3 regions of the Dendrosporobacter quercicolus genome follow, and region 3 is predicted to be linked to each of the others. Evidence: riboswitches for the same ligand, from Rfam matches in the RefSeq annotation. Region 3 holds a riboswitch; each other region holds the start of a gene.
What was found. A riboswitch is a leader RNA that binds a small molecule or an ion and turns the genes downstream of it on or off. The one in region 3 is predicted to bind S-adenosylmethionine.

Region 1 (5,977 bases), on a different contig from region 3:
GAAGATCAGTTATTGGAGTGGGCCGAGGTTTATGGCAACTATTATGGAACACCACGCCGTTATGTCGACCAGATTTTGGCAGACGGCGAAGATGTAGTTTTGGAGATTGATACGCAAGGAGCTATAAAAATTAAAGAAAAGTTTCCGCAGGGCGTTTTTATTTATATCGTGCCGCCATCCCTGGGGGAATTGGCTAAACGGATCTATAAGCGGGCTACCGATACACCCGAAAACATTGAACGGCGTTTAGGCTGCGCTACAGCCGAAATGAATCAGGTCTATAGCTATAACTATGTGGTAGTCAATGATGAAGTGCCTGCGGCGGTAGCGAAAATAAAAGCGATTATTGAAGCCGAAAAGTGTAGTGTGGCGCGGAGCAGCGAGTTGATCAGTAAAATTTGCAATTCAGTCTGTAACGGTTAAGGGGGACAGCTATGATACATCCATCATTGGACGTACTTGTAGATAAAGTTGACAGTAAATATACTTTAGTGGTTTTGGCCGCCAAGCGGGCCCGTGAACTAATGAATGGTGAAGCGGCGACGGTGGACAGCCGTTCCAACAAACGGGTTACGGTTGCCCTGGAAGAAGTTGCCCAGGGAAAAATTGCTTATGAAAGAACGAAGGCCGGAATTAAATAGGAGGCTTGGCATGTTAAAGGGTAAGACGATTGTCATCGGCGTTTCCGGCGGTATTGCTGTTTACAAAGCGGTGGAAGTAGTAAGCCGCCTGAGAAAGCTTGGCGCGTCCCTGTATGTAGTGATGACCAGGGCGGCGACCAATTTCGTAACGCCGGTTACTTTTCGTGAAATGAGTGGAAATCCGGTGATCGTTGACATGTGGGCCGAACCGAAAAAATGGAATGTTGAGCATATTGCGTTAGCCGCCAAAGCCGATCTGTTTTTAGTGGCCCCGGCTACGGCCAATATGATCGGAAAAGTAGCCAATGGCATTGCCGATGATATGCTGACAACAACGTTAATGGCGACGAAAGCACCGGTTGTGTTTGCCCCGGCAATGAACAGCAATATGTATCTGAATCCCATTGTCCAGAAAAATATCGGTGAACTGACGGCGCTGGGATATCAGTTTATTGCTCCGGCCACCGGTATGCTGGCCTGTGGGGTGGAAGGACCGGGCAGATTGCCGGAACCGGGCGTTATTGCCGAAAAAGCGATTGCCGTGTTGACTGCATCGCCGGAGTTTGCCGGCAAAAAAATACTGGTTACTGCCGGCGGAACAATCGAACCAATCGATCCGGTTCGATACATCGGTAACCGTTCCAGCGGCAAAATGGGTTATGCTTTGGCCAGAAATGCGGCTAAACGCGGTGGGGCGGTAACACTGATTTCAGGCCCAACCGGGCTGGCAGCGCCAGAGGCGGTTGAAGTGATCAGAGTGGAAACCGCCGCACAAATGCGGACAGCTGTACTAACCCGGTTCGCGGATGCCGACATCATCATTAAAGCTGCGGCTGTGGCTGATTACCGTCCGCGGGAAGTGGCGCCCCAGAAAATAAAAAAAGCCGGGGAAGTACTTAGCATTACATTAGAAAAAAATCCTGATATTCTTACTGAACTTGGACAAATAAAACGGCAGCGGCAGATACTGGTTGGCTTTGCGGCTGAAACGCAAAATTTAATTGATAATGCCCGTGAAAAAATTGTCAGAAAAAATTTGGATATGATTGTCGCGAATAATGTAACACTGCCTGGCGCCGGATTTAATACTGATACGAATATTGTCAAACTGTTATACAAAGATGGCAATATTGAGGATCTGCCCAAAATGTCCAAGGATGAGGTTGCGCGGATCATTCTTGATAAAATTCATCAATATTGCCAAACAGCGTATTGATTTTTAGGATTTTTTCAATTACAATTATATCTAGTGATAAAATTACATAGTAGAATACTCATCAAGAGTTGGTGGAGGGAATGGCCCGATGAAACCGCGGCAACCATTTGACGATGTCAAAAACGGTGCCAAATCCTGCAGCAGTAGCTGCAAGATGGGAGTACAGATCACTCTCCCTGGCGGGAGTTTTTTTCTTGTTATCAGAAGGAGCAATTCTGATATTCACCCGATGATGACTTAAGCTGCCGGAAACCGTTGATGCAAGCCGGCGGATTTAATGTAAAAGTGTATTGGAGGCAGAGCTGTGGAGAAAAAACGTGTATTGTTTACTTCAGAATCGGTAACGGAAGGTCATCCTGATAAAATTGCCGACCAGATTTCCGATAGTGTTCTTGATGCCATACTGGCCCAGGATCCGATGGGCCGGGTAGCTTGCGAGACTTTGGTTACAACCGGTCTGGTGCATGTAGTGGGTGAAATTACCACCAACTGCTATGTGGATATTCCCAAGATTGTCCGGGCAACCATCCGGGAAATCGGCTATACCAGAGCAAAATTTGGTTTCGATGCCGATACCTGCGGTGTAATGACGTCCATTGGCGAACAGTCGGCCGATATCGCCATGGGTGTGGATAAAGCGCTTGAGGCCAAACAAGGCGCAATGGATGAAATCGAAGCCATTGGCGCCGGTGACCAGGGAATGATGTTTGGTTATGCAACAAATGAAACTGCTGAATATATGCCGCTTACCATTGCCTTAGCCCATCGTTTGGCGCGGCGGTTAGCCGAGGTCCGCCGGAATGGCGACTTGCCGTATTTGCGTCCTGACGGCAAAACCCAGGTGACCGTGGAATATGAAGATGGAAAACCGGTACGGGTGGATACTGTTGTCATATCGACGCAGCATAGTCCGGAGGTCGCCTTGGCAACCATTCAAAAAGACTTGACCGAAAAAGTAATTAAAGCAATTGTGCCGACGGATTTTCTTGATGAAAACACCAAGTATTTTATTAATCCGACCGGACGGTTTGTTGTCGGCGGGCCGCAAGGCGACGCCGGTTTAACCGGCCGGAAAATTATTGTCGATACCTATGGCGGTATGGCCCGCCATGGCGGCGGGGCATTCTCCGGCAAGGATCCAACGAAAGTTGACCGTTCGGCTGCCTATGCCGCGCGTTATGTGGCTAAAAATGTGGTAGCTGCAGGTCTGGCCGACAAATGCGAAATTCAACTGGCTTATGCCATCGGCGTAGCCCGGCCGGTGTCTATTATGGTGGAAACCTTCGGCACCGCTAAAGTAGATGAAAAGTTTATCGGTAAACTGATTGAAGAGCATTTTGACCTGCGGCCTGCCGGTATTATCAAAGCTCTTGATTTGCGTAAGCCTATTTATCGTCAAATAGCGGCTTATGGTCATTTTGGCCGTACCGATTTGGATCTGCCTTGGGAACGTACCGATAAAGCAGCCGTTTTACGCCAGGCTGCAAATCTTTAAATTATTTTAATTGACTGTTTTGGCCATACTAACCTTAACAGAGGAGGTTGGCTGCTTATGGCTAAAGTGAGAACAGTGTACAGAGTCGGCGGTTTAAAGGGTGAACATTGCCGGGGCCGTATCGAACATACGTTAAGTGATCTTCCCGGCGTGACCGGGGTTGATGTAAATCTGGAAGCCAAACAGGTGGGAATTTCTTATCAGCCAGCGGTAATTTCCGCCGGCCTGATTGAGGAAACACTGCAATCCCTGGGTTACTCCATACAAGGCTAGCGTTTATAGGGGAAGGGCTGATGAATTTAACAGCTCCGTTGGCAGGTACTTAATTAAAATGAGCGAATATACCAGGAAGGGACTCGTTAAGAGCCCCTTCCTTTACTGCATATGTTTTTAACGCCGCAGGACTTGGCGCAAGCTAAGTCTTTTCTTATCCGGCAGGGAGTTCCCGCTCAGCTTAAACGCGGCTTTTACGGTTGCATAACAATCCGGCGTAAGCCGGGTTTGCTCATTTAGCGGGCGTCGATTTTGGTCATTGGCGGTGATTAAAGTGCAAAAAATTATTCTGGTAATGATTAATCTACCGGTAAAAACCATCAATAAAGCGTTTTCTTATCTACTGCCGCCTGAGTTGCAATTTATCCGGGCAGGCTGGCGGGTGCTTGTACCCTTTGGCAGTCGTAAAGTCGAAGGCTTTGTCGTCAGTACGGACTCAGGCAATGGCGATGGTCTGAAATATATTATTGAAGCTCTGGATGATTTGCCCTGGTTTGATGAAAACATGCTGCAAACGGCAAAGTGGATCAGCGACTACTACTTATGCAGCCTGGCCGAGGCAATGCGTTTGTTTATTCCTGGAAAAACAGGGCTGAAAACTTCTTTGGCCTATCAGCTTTGCCCTGATTTAAGCTGTAACGAAATTGAAGCGGCTCTGGCCGGCAAGTCTGATCAGTATTTGGCGGCCTGTGAGTATCTGGCCGGGCATGGTTCGGCCAGTTTACCGCAAATCTATAAACAGCTGACCGGCGACTGCCTGAAAACCTTAAATTATCTGGTTAATAAAAAAATTGTGGTGAAAAAATATAGTACGGTAAAGCAGGATAAACCCAAGTATGAGACCTTTTTAAAACTGGCCATAACGCCGGCTGAGGCTGAACAGCTACTGCGGGTCAGCGGCCACAGGCCGGCCCGGCGACGGTTGCTGACAGCCTTGCTGTCAAAGGGAGTTTTGGCCAAAGCCGATTTGAAGCTGCTGAATATCAGTCAGGATACGGTAAAAAGATCACTGGCCGGGGGCTTAATCGTTGCTGAACAAAAGAGGCTGCTGCGCAACAGCTATGCGGGATTGGCGCACGAAGCCGGCGCGATTCGATTAAATCAGCAGCAGCAGCAGGTTTTGCAGCAGATCATGCCGGCTGTTGTCAACAGGCAATATCGTTCTTTTTTGCTTCACGGCATTACCGGCAGCGGAAAGACCCAGGTTTATCTGGAAGTGGTGGCGGCAGTGCGGAAAAAGCGCCGCCAGGCGATCGTTCTGGTGCCGGAAATTGCTTTAACCAGTCAAATCGTTGCCCGTTTTCAGACCAGGTTTAACGATGATGTTGTTGTTTTGCACAGCAAGTTGTCAATTGATGAGCGCAATGATGCTATCTGGCGCTTGCGGACCGGGCAGGCCGGCATTGTGATTGGTGCGCGTTCCGCTGTTTTTGCGCCGCTGGATGATCTGGGCGCAGTCATTATTGACGAAGAACACGAATTTACCTATAAACAAGAAGAAGCGCCCCGCTATCATGCCCGTGAGGTTGCCCTGAAAAGGGCCGAACTGGCTGAAGGCGTAGTGCTTATGGGCAGCGCCACGCCTTCAGTAGAGAGCTATTACCAGGCGGTCCGGCATACGCATACTCTGCTGGAACTGCCGGACAGGGCCGACGGGGCCAGCCTGCCTGAGGTTGAACTGGTAGATATGCGCGAAGAGCTTAGGTGCGGCCGGCGCAGCGTAATCTCTTTGGCTTTGCGGAATTTGATCAATGCCGCCATTGCGCGGGGCGAGCAGGTAATTATATTATTAAACCGCCGCGGGTACTCTACTTTTGTCATGTGCCGGGAGTGCGGCCATGTTATGAGCTGCAGCAATTGCGCCGTTTCCCTGGTGTACCATAAGTCCGGCCGGCTGCGTTGCCATTATTGTCAAACAAGTGTAACCCCGCCGGATGTTTGTCCGGTTTGCTCCAGCCGCTATATCCGTTATTTCGGCACTGGCACGCAGCGGCTGGAGGATGAACTGGCCAAAACCTTTCCCACAGCCAGAATGATTAGAATGGATCAGGATACTACCGGCGGCAAGCTGGGGCATGACCGCATTTTGCAGGCCTTTGCCCAGGGCAACTATGATATTTTACTTGGTACGCAAATGGTGGCCAAAGGGCATGATATAAAAAATGTCACCGCTGTGGGCATCATTACGGCCGATTCGATTTTAAACCTGCCTGACTTTAGAGCGGCGGAGAGGACCTTCGCTTTAATTACCCAGGCGGCAGGGCGGGCCGGACGCGGCGCTGTGAGCGGCAAGGTTGTGATTCAAACCTATAATCCCGAGCATTATGCCATCGAAACAGGCAGTAGGCATGC
Region 2 (5,977 bases), on a different contig from region 3:
GGCGAAATATCGCCGGCTTTTGTCGGCCGGCGGGAAGTTGTATTTCAAAACCGACAATAGGCCGTTATTCGATTTTTCCCTGGAGCAGTTTGAACAAAACGGTTTAGCGGTTGATCATATTGTGTATAACTTGCATAAAGTTAGCGGCGAGGAAAATATCATGACCGAATATGAGGCTAAGTTTAGCAAGCTGGGCGTAAAAATTAATCGCTGCGAAGTGTTTTTTCCATGACCAAAACGGCCGGGGCGGCATACAATGTAATAGCAAACGCATTGTGAGATGGGAGAGTGTTGCTATGGCGCGTCAGGCGATGACCTATACGGTTCCTCAGCCGTTAGAGCCGCTCAATATCGAAGAACTAAAATTCTGGCTGCAAATCATGCAGGAACACGCCTTGTTTATAAAGGCCGGGCTGACTTCCGGGGATAGTGGCTTAATTGATGAGGCGCAGGAGTTTCATCAGGAGTTTGGGGCTTTATTGCAGCGGGTGGAAAGAACGAAATCAATAAAGCAGTGCACAGAGCTTGTTGCTGAGATTTATACTGCTGTAAAGGAGCTTTACTGCTACAAACGGGAGTTATTGCAAGCCAAGCTGGCCGGCCGGTTAGGCGGAAGTAATTTCCCGCTGTTTTTGGATCACATATCCCGCGAGGCCGAATATTTTTTGCGGTTGTTAGACAGGATGCGCAGCGGGCGCGTCATACTCAAAGAAAGCTCTCAAACCCAGGAGAGCGTCTTTTGGCTGCGTTTGATGGGTGATCATGCCAAATTAATCAGCCATTTGCTGGACCCGACCGAGCGCGGGCTAATCAGGGTTGCCAATGAGTTTTCCGTGCAGTTTGATCACCTGGTGCTGCAAGGGCGGGATTTTGCCAGTATGCTTCATGTTCACGAAGGTGAAGTCAGAGCGTTTCGGCGGTTTATCCTGGATGTCAAGACAGATGTTCAACAACTGCGGGACTTTAAGAAAGCTGCTCACGATCTGATTGTCGAGTGCCGTCTGATCGGCCTGATTCCCGAAATGCTGGCCGACCACCTCCGGCGGGAAGCCGACCATTTTCTCATGCTGCTGGCGATGATGGAGCGCGGTTTAATGAAACACAGCGACGATTTCCTGCTGGAAGACGTACCATGTATTGATGATGAGTATTCCAGTCCGGGAAGAGAAACCGACAAAGCAAGCCAGATTCCTGACGACAGCCACCGTCCGCCGGCTGCTTTGGGAAGCAAGAGCCTGCAGGAGCAAAAGACTGGCGCGGCTCAGGCGGCTGCCGGCGATAGCCCGGCTGCCCAGTCCGATGGTGCAGAACCCGGCAAACCGTCCCTGCCGGCTGCGGTGGAGCAGGAAGCCCGGGAGGAAGCTGAAATTGCGGCAAAGCATAAGCTGAAAGCAGCTAAAGGATTTCAGGAATCTGAAAGCAAGAAGGCAAAAGCCGCCCAGACGGATGTCGGCAAAATTATGGGTAAGGCCAGTACTTATAAAGAAGCAACAAGTAAGCAGCCTGCGGGCAAAACCGAAGCAGAAGGGGCGAAGTCGGAAAAACCGAAAACAAAGTACAAGTGGGGCAGCGGCTTGCCCCGGTCCTTAGGCAAGGTCCGGAATTAAAAAACACTTGACAACAATTGGTTTATTCGCTAATATTTTTGACAATAGAATACATTAGACTCTTATCAAGAGAGGCTGAGGGACTGGCCCGATGACGCCCGGCAACCACGCAGTAATGCAAAAGGTGCCAATTCCAGCAGGATGCACTGTCCTGGGAGATAGGAGGCGGGCCGAATTTGAACGTCCTTCCTCTTTGGGAAGGACGTTTTTTTCATCATTGCCGCTGACGGCTGGGTACAGAGCACTGGTGACATTGAGGAGGATTGAATAATGACCGGAAATTTACCGTGTTTTCAGGGTTTTAAATGGCGTCGGCAGCTTAGGATGATCCAGGTTGCCGGAGAGCAGCATCCGCTGGTTCTAGCCCATGGCGGCCGTTTAACTGATGTTACTGTAGCCTATGAAACTTATGGTAAATTAACTGCCAAGCGGGATAATGTGATATTGGTTGCCCATGCTCTGACCGGCGACAGCCATGTCGCCGCGCATGATGAGGCTGATGAGCCGGGCTGGTGGGAGGCCTTGGTTGGCCCCGGCCGGCCGCTGGATACCGGGCGGTTCTATATTATTTGCGCCAATGTTCTGGGCGGCTGCCAGGGAACAACAGGCCCGGCCTCAATTAACCCGCAGACCGGCCGGCCTTATGGCGGCGCTTTTCCGCAAATTACCATCCGGGATATGGTGCGGGTCCAAAAGCGCTTGCTGCATTGTTTGGGCATCCACCATTTAGTGCTGGTTGTGGGCGGTTCAATGGGCGGAATGCAAGCTTTAGAATGGGCCGTAACCTATCCCGAATTTATGGATGGCATAGCGGCAATTGCCGCGCCGGGCTATAGTTCGGCTCAGGCGATTGCTTACAGCAACGTGGCGCGCCAAGCCATTATGCTGGACTCTGCCTGGCGAGGCGGGGATTACTATGGTACTGAGGGGCCCCGGCAGGGAATGGCGCTGGCCAGGGCTTTAGGCATGATTACATACCAAAGTGAGCCTTCCATGGCCGCAAAATTTGGCCGAAAGGCTCGTAACGATCGGTATGAAGTGGAAAGCTACCTCGAATATCAGGGAGATAAACTATTTCAGCGATTTGATGCCAATTCCCTGTTGTGTTTGCAGCGGGCTCTTGATTTGTATGATTTGGGCGCCGGCTATGCTTCTTATGCAGCAGCGTTGGCGCGAATTGAGGCCCGGGTGTTGGCAGTAGGCGTGAACTCGGATATTCTTTACCCTTCTTACCAACAGGCTGAACTGGCCCATAGCCTGCGTAAAGTGGGAGTAAGGTCGGCCTATGCCGAAATTGACAGCCCCCACGGGCATGATGGGTTTCTTCTTGATTTTCACCTGTTACGGCCGGTTTTACAGCATTTTATTGATACGATTGCTCCTACCCGCCAGCCCTGGAGCAGCCCCTTTTTCCGGCCTTCCCGCCTGGCTTATTTTGGCGCCTGCCTGGCGGTTGACCGCTAGGTACTAGCCCAGTACGGCCAGGCAGCTTAGAATTTCATTAGGCGAAGTTGTTACCGACAGCAAACGCTCGTTGACTAAATCAATCAGAGCGAGGTCGGCAAACATATTGCTGGTAGCTACTGCGAACCGGGGATCGGGCAGTATATACAAATTTGATATTGAACGTCCCAGTGTAATGTTTCCGGTGACCTCGGCCAGTTTTAGATCAAGCTTGGTAATGGAGCCGCTGTCTTCATTAATCACGTAGGCGCTGTGTCTGTCGGGGGCGACAGTGACACTGCAGGGATAGGCTTTTAAGCCGTTTGTGTGCAGCGGGCATTGTATGGTAATAACCGAAGGGATACTGTCGTCTGGTTTAGCCTGGTCAAAAATAGCCAGCCCCTCGCCGGTAAAGGAGTTTGCGGTAAAGGGGACCAGAATCTGAGCGCCGTTTAGGGCGATATTGGTGGGAATGCCTGCTATGGCGTGCTCTTGGATCAGTTGGCCCCGGTGGTTGAAAATAGCAATACTCCCGCTGTTTTGATGTTCCCAGGCAGTATAAACCTTTTGGCTGTCGGCGGCAATGCCAACGCAACTGGCGTTTTCCGGCTGGCCAAGGCTGGTCAGCGTCATTGCCGCTGTATCAACTGCATAGAGCATACCGCCTGGATCTGCCAGATAGGCCGCCGCTCCATCGGGCGTAAGGGTAAACTGCATCGGATGGGGTATTTCCATTGGCGAAGGGCAGAATGACAAGCTATGTAAATCAGCAACAAGGAGCCAGCCGCTGCCGTTGTTTCCGGCTGTTGCCAGATAAGCCCTGTTGGCGTCCGGCGCTAACGCTAAAGCAGTGGGGACATATCCGTCAGGGTAGGCCAGCTCGGCCAGAACTTCGCTCTTGGCGCCGTCTACCATCAACAAGGCATGAGCGGTTGCATCAATCAGGAGGAGTTTATAGGGCGCCCAATCCATATGATCACCTCTTTTTCGTTTGTCAGCGTTTTGGTACGGACACTCGGTTCACAGTCTCCTATAATATATTCACCAACAGTCTAAATTGCTTATTAGGCGAATAAAGTTTTTTCTGGTATAATTTAGCTGTCGGCAATTGCTGGCTGTAAGCGATTTTGGGTTGGAGGATCAAATGCAGAAGACGAAGTTATGGGTAAGCCCTGTTGAGGCTGTTTTATACATTATGTTGATTTTAGTTATCATTGGGACTGTGAATATTTTCAGCGCCAGCTTTGTGATGGCCGGGCAGCTGCTGGACGACAGCTATTTTTTCCTCAAACGGCACCTGATCAGTTTTGGCCTGGGGTTTGCGGGGCTGCTGGCTGCTGTCCGGCTGGATTATCATAAGCTCAGGCGGTTGCTGCTGCCAATGACTGTGGTAACGATCGCCCTGTTAATCGCGGTCAAATTTATCGGTATTGAAGCAAATGGCGCTAAACGCTGGCTGAATCTTGGCATTCAATTCCAACCATCCGAGCTGGCAAAATTAATGTCCCTCATTCTGACTGCCAGCTATCTGGGGCCGAAAATTGACCGTAACCGCAGGATCACCTTGATGTCCATGCCGATCCTGATTATTGGCATAACCGGCTTTATGGTGCTTAGGCAGCCGGACATGGGGACAGCGTCCATTATTGTGGGTTTATGTGTAATTCTCTACATTATCGCCGGCTTGCCGCGGTCGCAGCTTTACTTGCTATGTGCGCTGTGTGCGGCGGGAGCAGTATATTTAACTTATGCAGCCGCTTACCGGGCCGAGCGGATATCGGCCTGGATCAATCCCTGGGCTTTTCAGGATTCGACCGGCTATCAGACCGTTCAGTCCCTGCTGGCTATTGGCTCGGGCGGGTTTTTTGGCGCGGGGCTGGGCATGGGCGCCAGTAAGTTTTATTATCTGCCTGAAGCCCACACTGATTTTGCCTTTGCCGTGTTGTGCCAGGAAATGGGGTTTGCCGGTGCGCTGGTGGTATTGCTCTTGCTGGGAGCTCTGGCTTGTTACGGCGGGCAGATTGCCCGGCAGGCGCAGGACGGTTTTGGGAAAATGCTGGCCGTCGGCGTAACGATCCTCGTTGCCGGCCAAGGCTTGGCCAATATTGCCATGGTATCCGGGCTGCTGCCGGTCATTGGCGTTCCTTTGCCGTTCCTTAGTTTTGGCGGTACGTCCTTGATTGTTAATATGGTGAGCATTGGCATCCTGATGAGCGTGGGCCGCAAAGCCGGTCAAGGGCTGCCGCCGGAACCGCGGCGAACCTCCGGGCGGACGGCTGAGGGGCGGCGCAGGCTTCGGGTGTTAAGGCCGGGCGGCAGTATCAGCGGCTAGTGATAAGAACCGGCAGTGTTTAAACTCCTCCGTTTACGGCAATAATAGCAACAATAGCTGTAAGGAGGCGGAGTTATGCTGGGGCTCATTCGCATTGGCGCATATCTGCTTAGCGGTTTTACCATCTGGCATTTTTTCGACGGGAGCGGTATTGACGGGACATCGCTGGTGCAACGCCTGGCGCTTGATTCCGCGCATGGCATGATATTCGGCGTATGCGCCGGAGTCAGCCAATACACCGGGGTTGACGTAAGCTTAATCCGTTTTGCCTGGGCGCTGTCCTGTCTGTACCGCGGTCTGGGTATTATCTTATATATACTGGCGTTTATCATTATGCCGGCCTAATTGGCGGGCGGACTGTCTCAATGAGCGAATTGAGGCAGTCTTTTTTTAGGCCTAAAAAAAGCAAAGGCGTTTTTAACAGCAGGCTTTTTGTTGCGGGAGTAACAACGATCTAATGATTCACATAAGATATATTAGCTTTCATGAGAGGAGGGTCTACTTTGAGCAAAAAAAAGGCTGCAACAAAATGGTACGACGAAATGGATGATGATGATTTTGAAATGATTCACGCAATGGACAGTTTCGGCAAGCA
Region 3 (5,977 bases):
TGGCAAAGGTTTTGATACATTCCAGCGGCGTGGGCGGGACAGACTGCTCCAGGGCCGTGCCTTTGATCGGATTAAGAATATTCAGCGGCACGGAATGCACCCCGATTTCCCGCAGGGTAAACGCCAGGTCAATACGGTCCTGCCAACTTTCTCCCAGCCCGATGATGCCTCCGGTGCACAGTTCCAGGCCGGCGGACTGCGCTGCCTGAATTGTTGACAGACGGTCCTCAAAGGAGTGGGTGGTACAGATTTCGGGATAGAAACGGCGGCTGGTTTCAAGATTATGGGCATAGCGCCGGACTCCGGCGGCGGCCAGTATTTTCGCCTGATCAGGAGTAATGGCGCCAAGGTTGGCGCAGACCGACAGGTCTGTTTCCCGGTGAATTGCCTGAATAGCGGCGACAATGGCCAAAAACAGCGACTGGTTATCCATTCCCCTGCCGCTGGTTACAATGCTGGTGCGCTTGGCGCCGTTCGCCCGGGCCTGCCTGGCGGCATTGACGATAGCCTCGGTTGACAGTAGCGGATGGGCGGCTATGGCTGTCTGGTGATGAACAGACTGGGCGCAAAACTTACAGTTTTCAGAGCAGCGTCCTGTACGGGCGCTGATAATGCCGCACATATCAACTGTATTTCCGGCGAACTGTTGCCGGATTTTGTTGGCGTAAGCGGCTAGCAACGGGATATCCTGGTTTACCGTTGCCGTCAGCGCCAACGCTTCTTCAGAGGTGATGAACCGGCCGTTCAGAACTTTTTCCCCTAAATCGACAATGTCCAGTGCGTTCAGGTTCAGACCCTCCCTTCGGTCCGGTAGTTTAATCGTGCATATGTTAACCGTTAAAATTATTTTGGTTAACATATATATCATACAAGCTTGAATACCTGCTTGTAAATAGAAAGCAGGAAAAAATCTGCAGGCAGACCAGTGCCGCGCCAAGCTTGAAAATGCAAGTGAATAGGCAGCGGTATCTGCACAATTCGGGTTGCTGGGGTGCCGGAGTACGGCCGTAAACGCGAAAATCAGGCTGCAATTTGCTATTTCAATGAAAGAGAAGTATTGACTTTATCCATAGGGAGTGGTATTATCAATTTTGTAACAAAAAAATCTAAGCTCTTATCTAGAGAGGTCGAGGGACTGGCCCGATGACGCCCGGCAACCGGCAGTAATGTAGTGGTGCCAAATCCAGCAGGATTGTTACATCCTGAGAGATGAGAGGAAAGTTGTAACACGCAGGTGTGAACTCTTTTCCTCACGGAAAAGAGTTTTTTTTAGTTTTTGAAAGGATGGATCGCATGAGAAATTTTACTTCAGTCAAAGCCCAACAATTTACCGAATCAGTCATCCGTGAAATGTCCCGCGTGGCGGCGCAATATCAGGCGATTAATCTGGCTCAGGGATTTCCGGATTTTCCAGCGCCGGAGGAATTAAAGGCAGCGGCGGCCAGAGCCGTTTTTGCGGACCATAATCAGTATGCCGTTACCTGGGGTACGAAAGAGCTGCGGGATGCGATTGCCGCTAAGATCAGGCGCGATTATCAAGTGGAGTTTGACCCTGAACGGCAAATCACCGTTTGCTGCGGTGCGACCGAGGGAATGATCGCCGCCTTGCTTGCTACAATAAATCCCGGCGAGGAGGTCATAATTTTTGAGCCGTTTTATGAAAACTATGGCGCTGATGTGGTGCTGTGCGGCGCTATCCCCAAATACATAAAACTCAATGCGCCGGATTATGGTTTTGATTTTGCAGAGCTTAGAGCCGCTTTTACCGAAAAAACCAGAGCAATTATTATTAATACGCCGAATAATCCTACCGGCAAGGTTTTCCGCCGGGACGAGCTGGAGTTTATCGCCGGCTTATGCCGGGAGTTTGATGCCTTGGCCATTACGGATGAGATTTATGAGCATATTACTTACGATGGCGCTGCGCATATTCCAATGTGGACACTGCCGGAGATGGCCGAACGGACAATTGCCGTCAACAGCGTATCCAAAACTTACAGTGTCACCGGCTGGCGCATCGGTTTCGTAACAGCTTCGCCGGAAATCACGCAGGCGATCCGGAAAGTGCATGACTTTCTGACGGTGGGCGCTGCCGCTCCATTGCAGACTGCCGTAGTAGATGCTTTTAAGTTTGAGCCTGCGTATTACCGTGAACTGAGCGATTTTTATCAGGAACGCCGCGATTTTTTAATCAGCGCCCTGGAAGATGCCGGATTTAAATGCATTAAGCCTGCCGGTGCATATTACATCATGGCCGACATAACGCCGTTCGGCTATGATGACGATATAGAATTTACATATTTTCTAACCCGGGAAATTGGCGTGGCTGTGGTGCCTGGCTCGACGTTTTACCGCAGTACGACGACTGACGGCAATACTTATGTCAGATTTTGTTTTTGCAAAAACTTCGACACCTTGCAGTCAGCCGCCGGCAGGCTTGCTAAATTAAAAGCTTTGATCAAAAAATAAGGAGGAAAAACAGGATGAAAAAATACGGCAAACTTTTTGTTTTGACACTTACGCTTGCGCTCAGCTTAAGCCTATTGGCAGGCTGCGGCGGGCAGAAACAGGCGGCAGTTCCGGATAAGCCGCTTAAAATCGGAGTTACTGCCGGGCCTCATGCCGAAATTATGGATGTTGTTAAGAAAGCCGCCGAGCAGGACGGACTGAAAATTGAGGTTGTGGAATTTAATGATTATATTCAGCCGAATGTTGCGCTGAATCAGGGCGATATTGATTTAAACAGCTATCAGCACCAGCCTTTCCTGGATAACCAGGTGAAAGACCGCGGGTATCAGATTGAATCGATTGCGAAAACGGTTATTTTCCCTATGGGCCTTTATTCTAAAAAATTCAACAATATTGCCGATGTTCAGCCGGGAGCCACAGTGGCTATTCCCAATGATCCGACCAATGGCGGCCGCGCGCTGTTTGTTCTGGAAAAAGCCGGTTTCATTAAACTTAAACCCAATGCCGGTCTGAGCGCCACCGCCGCCGATATTGCCGAAAATCCTAAAAATATCAAAGTAAGAGAACTGGAGGCGGCGCAAATCCCGCGTTCACTGGACGATGTTGATTTTGCGGCCATCAACACCAACTATGCTGTTGTGGCCGGTCTGGTGCCGACCCGTGACGCCCTGGTCATTGAAGATGCCAATTCTCCCTATGCCAATGTCATTGCTGTCCGTACGCAGGACAAAGATCATCCGGCGTATCAAAAGCTGATTAAGGCTTACCATTCGGAAGAAGTGAAAAAATTCCTGGCCGATCATTTCAAAGGTTCGGTAGTTGCGGCCTGGTAATTTGTCTGAAGGAGAAAAACAATGATTGAACTTTTGCAAATTGAAAAAGTGTATCAAGGGGCAGGGGCGGCTGTTCATGCCATTAAAGGCATTGATCTGTCGGTCCGGCGCGGCGAAATTTACGGGGTTATCGGGAAAAGCGGCGCCGGCAAAAGTACGCTTATTCGTTGCATTAACATGCTGGAACGGCCGACCGGCGGCCGGGTAATGGTCGACGGTCAGGATTTAACCATAATGAGCGAACGCCAGCTGCGTGAAGCCCGCAAGCAAATGGGCATGATTTTCCAGCATTTTAATTTGCTGTCATCCCGTACGGTTTATGACAATATTGCCTTTCCGCTGGAACTGGCCGGCAAAAGCCGGGCTGAAATCGAGCAAGAAGTTGCGCCGCTCCTGGATTTAGTCGGTTTGACCGATAAGCGTGATCAGTATCCCGCGCAATTAAGCGGCGGTCAGAAGCAGCGGGTGGGTATTGCCAGAGCGCTGGCCAACAGGCCGAAGGTATTATTATGCGATGAGGCTACCTCGGCCCTGGACCCGCAGACCACCAAATCAATTTTAGAATTGCTCAAGGATATTAACCGCAAGCTTCAGCTGACCATTGTGTTGATCACGCATGAGATGCAAGTCATTAAAGAAATCTGCGACAAAGTGGCGGTAATTGAAAACGGCGTCATTATTGAGCAGGGGCCGGTGTTGGATATTTTCACCAAACCTCAGTCCAGCACCACCCGTGAATTTATCAGTGCGATTATCAACCACGATATTCCGGCTATTTTCGCCGACACCGCATTCTCGCCGACGCCGCTGCCGGACAGTACGCTGGTTATCAGACTGTCGTTCATTGGCGATTCGGCGGAAGAACCGGTGATTGCCGGGCTGATCAGACGGTTTAATGTTGACGCCAACATTATTTACGGCAATGTTGACCATATTCAGAGCACGCCTTATGGTACGCTGGTCATTGAAATCTCCGGCGAACCGCAGGGCATTGAAAATGCTTTGAATTATTTACAGGCCCGCAAGCTGGGAATTGAGGTGATTGGCTATGTCACAAGACATGATCGAGCTGCTGGTTAAGGCTTTATGGGAAACTACCTATATGGTTGCCGTCTCCTCGGCGATTGCGGCCCTGCTGGGTATTCCGCTGGGGGTTGTCCTGATTACCACCGACAAGGGCCATATCATGCAAAATCTTCCGCTGAACCGGATTCTGGGGGCGATTGTCAATGCGGCCCGCTCCACGCCATTTATTATTTTAATGGTTGCGATTATTCCCCTGACCCGCCTGCTGGTAGGTACCTCAATCGGCACCGATGCGGCGATTGTGCCGCTTAGTATTGCGGCAATTCCGTTTGTGGGGCGGCTGGTGGAAACCTCGCTAAAAGAAGTCGAATACGGGGTCATTGAAGCGGCTCAGGCGATGGGCGCCACGCCCTGGCAGATTATTGTCAAGGTGCTCATTCCAGAGGCATTGCCATCTATCGTGCTTGGCCTGACCATTATGGTCATTAGCCTGATTGGTTATTCGGCAATGGCCGGTGCAATTGGCGGCGGCGGTTTGGGCGATTTAGCCATCCGGTATGGCTATCAGCGCTTCAGGGTTGATATCATGCTGGCTACCGTAGTTATTCTGATTGCTCAGGTTCAAATTGTTCAGTCGGTCGGAGATTATGCTTCGCGCCGGCTGAACAAAAAATAGGAAATGCGACTATCCTGCCGTTTTTTCAGCCTTAACACGATAGTGGCGTTTCCCAAAAAATAATAGGGGGGCTTCTTGTGAAAAAGATTGCGTTGTTTATGTTAGTGGTATTGGCCTTGGCCGGTATGGCGGCCGGTTGCGGCAATACCAAGCAGGCTGCGGCGCCTGCCGGTAAAACTGTGGTCAAAATCGGGGCTACTGCTGTTCCTCATGCTGAAATTCTGCAAGTGATTAAGCCTGCTCTGGACCAAGAGGGCGTTGATTTGCAAATCGTTGAGATGACTGACTATGTAAGACCAAATCTGGCGGTTGCCGACAAAGAACTGGATGCGAATTTTTTCCAGCACATCCCTTATCTTGACAAATTCGCCGGTGAACGCAATTTGCAACTGGCGAATATAGCCGCGATACACATTGAGCCGATGGGTATTTATTCCCATAAAATTAAAACAATCGGTGAACTGGCCAATGGAGCCGAAATTGCTATTCCCAACGATCCCAGCAATGGCGGCCGCGCTCTGGCTTTACTGGCTAAAGCGGGCGTAATCACGTTGAAAGAAGGCGCGGGGGTCAATGCTACCGTCAGCGACATTACCGCAAATGCCAAGAATGTAAAAATCCGCGAACTGGAAGCTCCCCAACTGCCGCGGGCGCTCGAAGATGTAGCGGCCGCCGTAATTAACACCAACTATGCCCTGGAAGCTAAGCTGGTGCCAACCAGGGATGCGCTGGTGATTGAACAGAACGATTCTCCCTATGTAAACATTCTGGTTGTCCGTAAAGGCGACGAGAATCGGCCGGAAATTCAAAAACTGGCCAAAGCTCTGACTTCACCTGAAGTCAAGAAATTTATTACGGAAAAATATCAGGGCGCGGTAGTGCCGGCGTTCTAAAAAATTTAAACATAGCAGGCTGATCCCCCCTTCATTCCGAAGGGGGGGATTTTACAAAGCAGCGGGGTGGATTAATGAAA

Region 1: linked by a shared signal. The riboswitch ahead of metK (methionine adenosyltransferase) and the one ahead of BLR06_RS06885 (pyridoxal phosphate-dependent aminotransferase) in region 3 are both predicted to bind S-adenosylmethionine.
Region 2: linked by a shared signal. The riboswitch ahead of metX (homoserine O-acetyltransferase MetX) and the one ahead of BLR06_RS06885 (pyridoxal phosphate-dependent aminotransferase) in region 3 are both predicted to bind S-adenosylmethionine.

Annotation. Positions count from the first base shown of each region.
Region 1 covers NZ_FNHB01000001.1:572,028-578,004, reverse strand. Annotated here, with positions in the region: gene gmk (guanylate kinase) at 1-423, shown strand, start outside; gene rpoZ (DNA-directed RNA polymerase subunit omega) at 435-641, shown strand; gene coaBC (bifunctional phosphopantothenoylcysteine decarboxylase/phosphopantothenate--cysteine ligase CoaBC) at 652-1,857, shown strand; SAM riboswitch class I at 1,913-2,018, shown strand; gene metK (methionine adenosyltransferase) at 2,162-3,352, shown strand; gene BLR06_RS02765 (heavy-metal-associated domain-containing protein) at 3,410-3,625, shown strand; gene priA (primosomal protein N') at 3,900-5,977, shown strand, end outside.
Region 2 covers NZ_FNHB01000013.1:66,824-72,800, reverse strand. Annotated here, with positions in the region: gene trmB (tRNA (guanosine(46)-N7)-methyltransferase TrmB) at 1-232, shown strand, start outside; gene BLR06_RS17380 (DUF2935 domain-containing protein) at 297-1,607, shown strand; SAM riboswitch class I at 1,667-1,772, shown strand; gene metX (homoserine O-acetyltransferase MetX) at 1,878-3,071, shown strand; gene BLR06_RS17370 (YncE family protein) at 3,075-4,022, opposite strand; gene BLR06_RS17365 (FtsW/RodA/SpoVE family cell cycle protein) at 4,195-5,382, shown strand; gene BLR06_RS17360 (PspC domain-containing protein) at 5,458-5,727, shown strand; gene BLR06_RS17355 (spore coat associated protein CotJA) at 5,886-5,977, shown strand, end outside.
Region 3 covers NZ_FNHB01000002.1:175,867-181,843, forward strand. Annotated here, with positions in the region: gene bioB (biotin synthase BioB) at 1-787, opposite strand, end outside; SAM riboswitch class I at 1,112-1,216, shown strand; gene BLR06_RS06885 (pyridoxal phosphate-dependent aminotransferase) at 1,294-2,469, shown strand; gene BLR06_RS06890 (MetQ/NlpA family ABC transporter substrate-binding protein) at 2,484-3,302, shown strand; gene BLR06_RS06895 (methionine ABC transporter ATP-binding protein) at 3,324-4,382, shown strand; gene BLR06_RS06900 (methionine ABC transporter permease) at 4,351-5,004, shown strand; gene BLR06_RS06905 (MetQ/NlpA family ABC transporter substrate-binding protein) at 5,082-5,897, shown strand; gene BLR06_RS06910 (trans-sulfuration enzyme family protein) at 5,972-5,977, shown strand, end outside.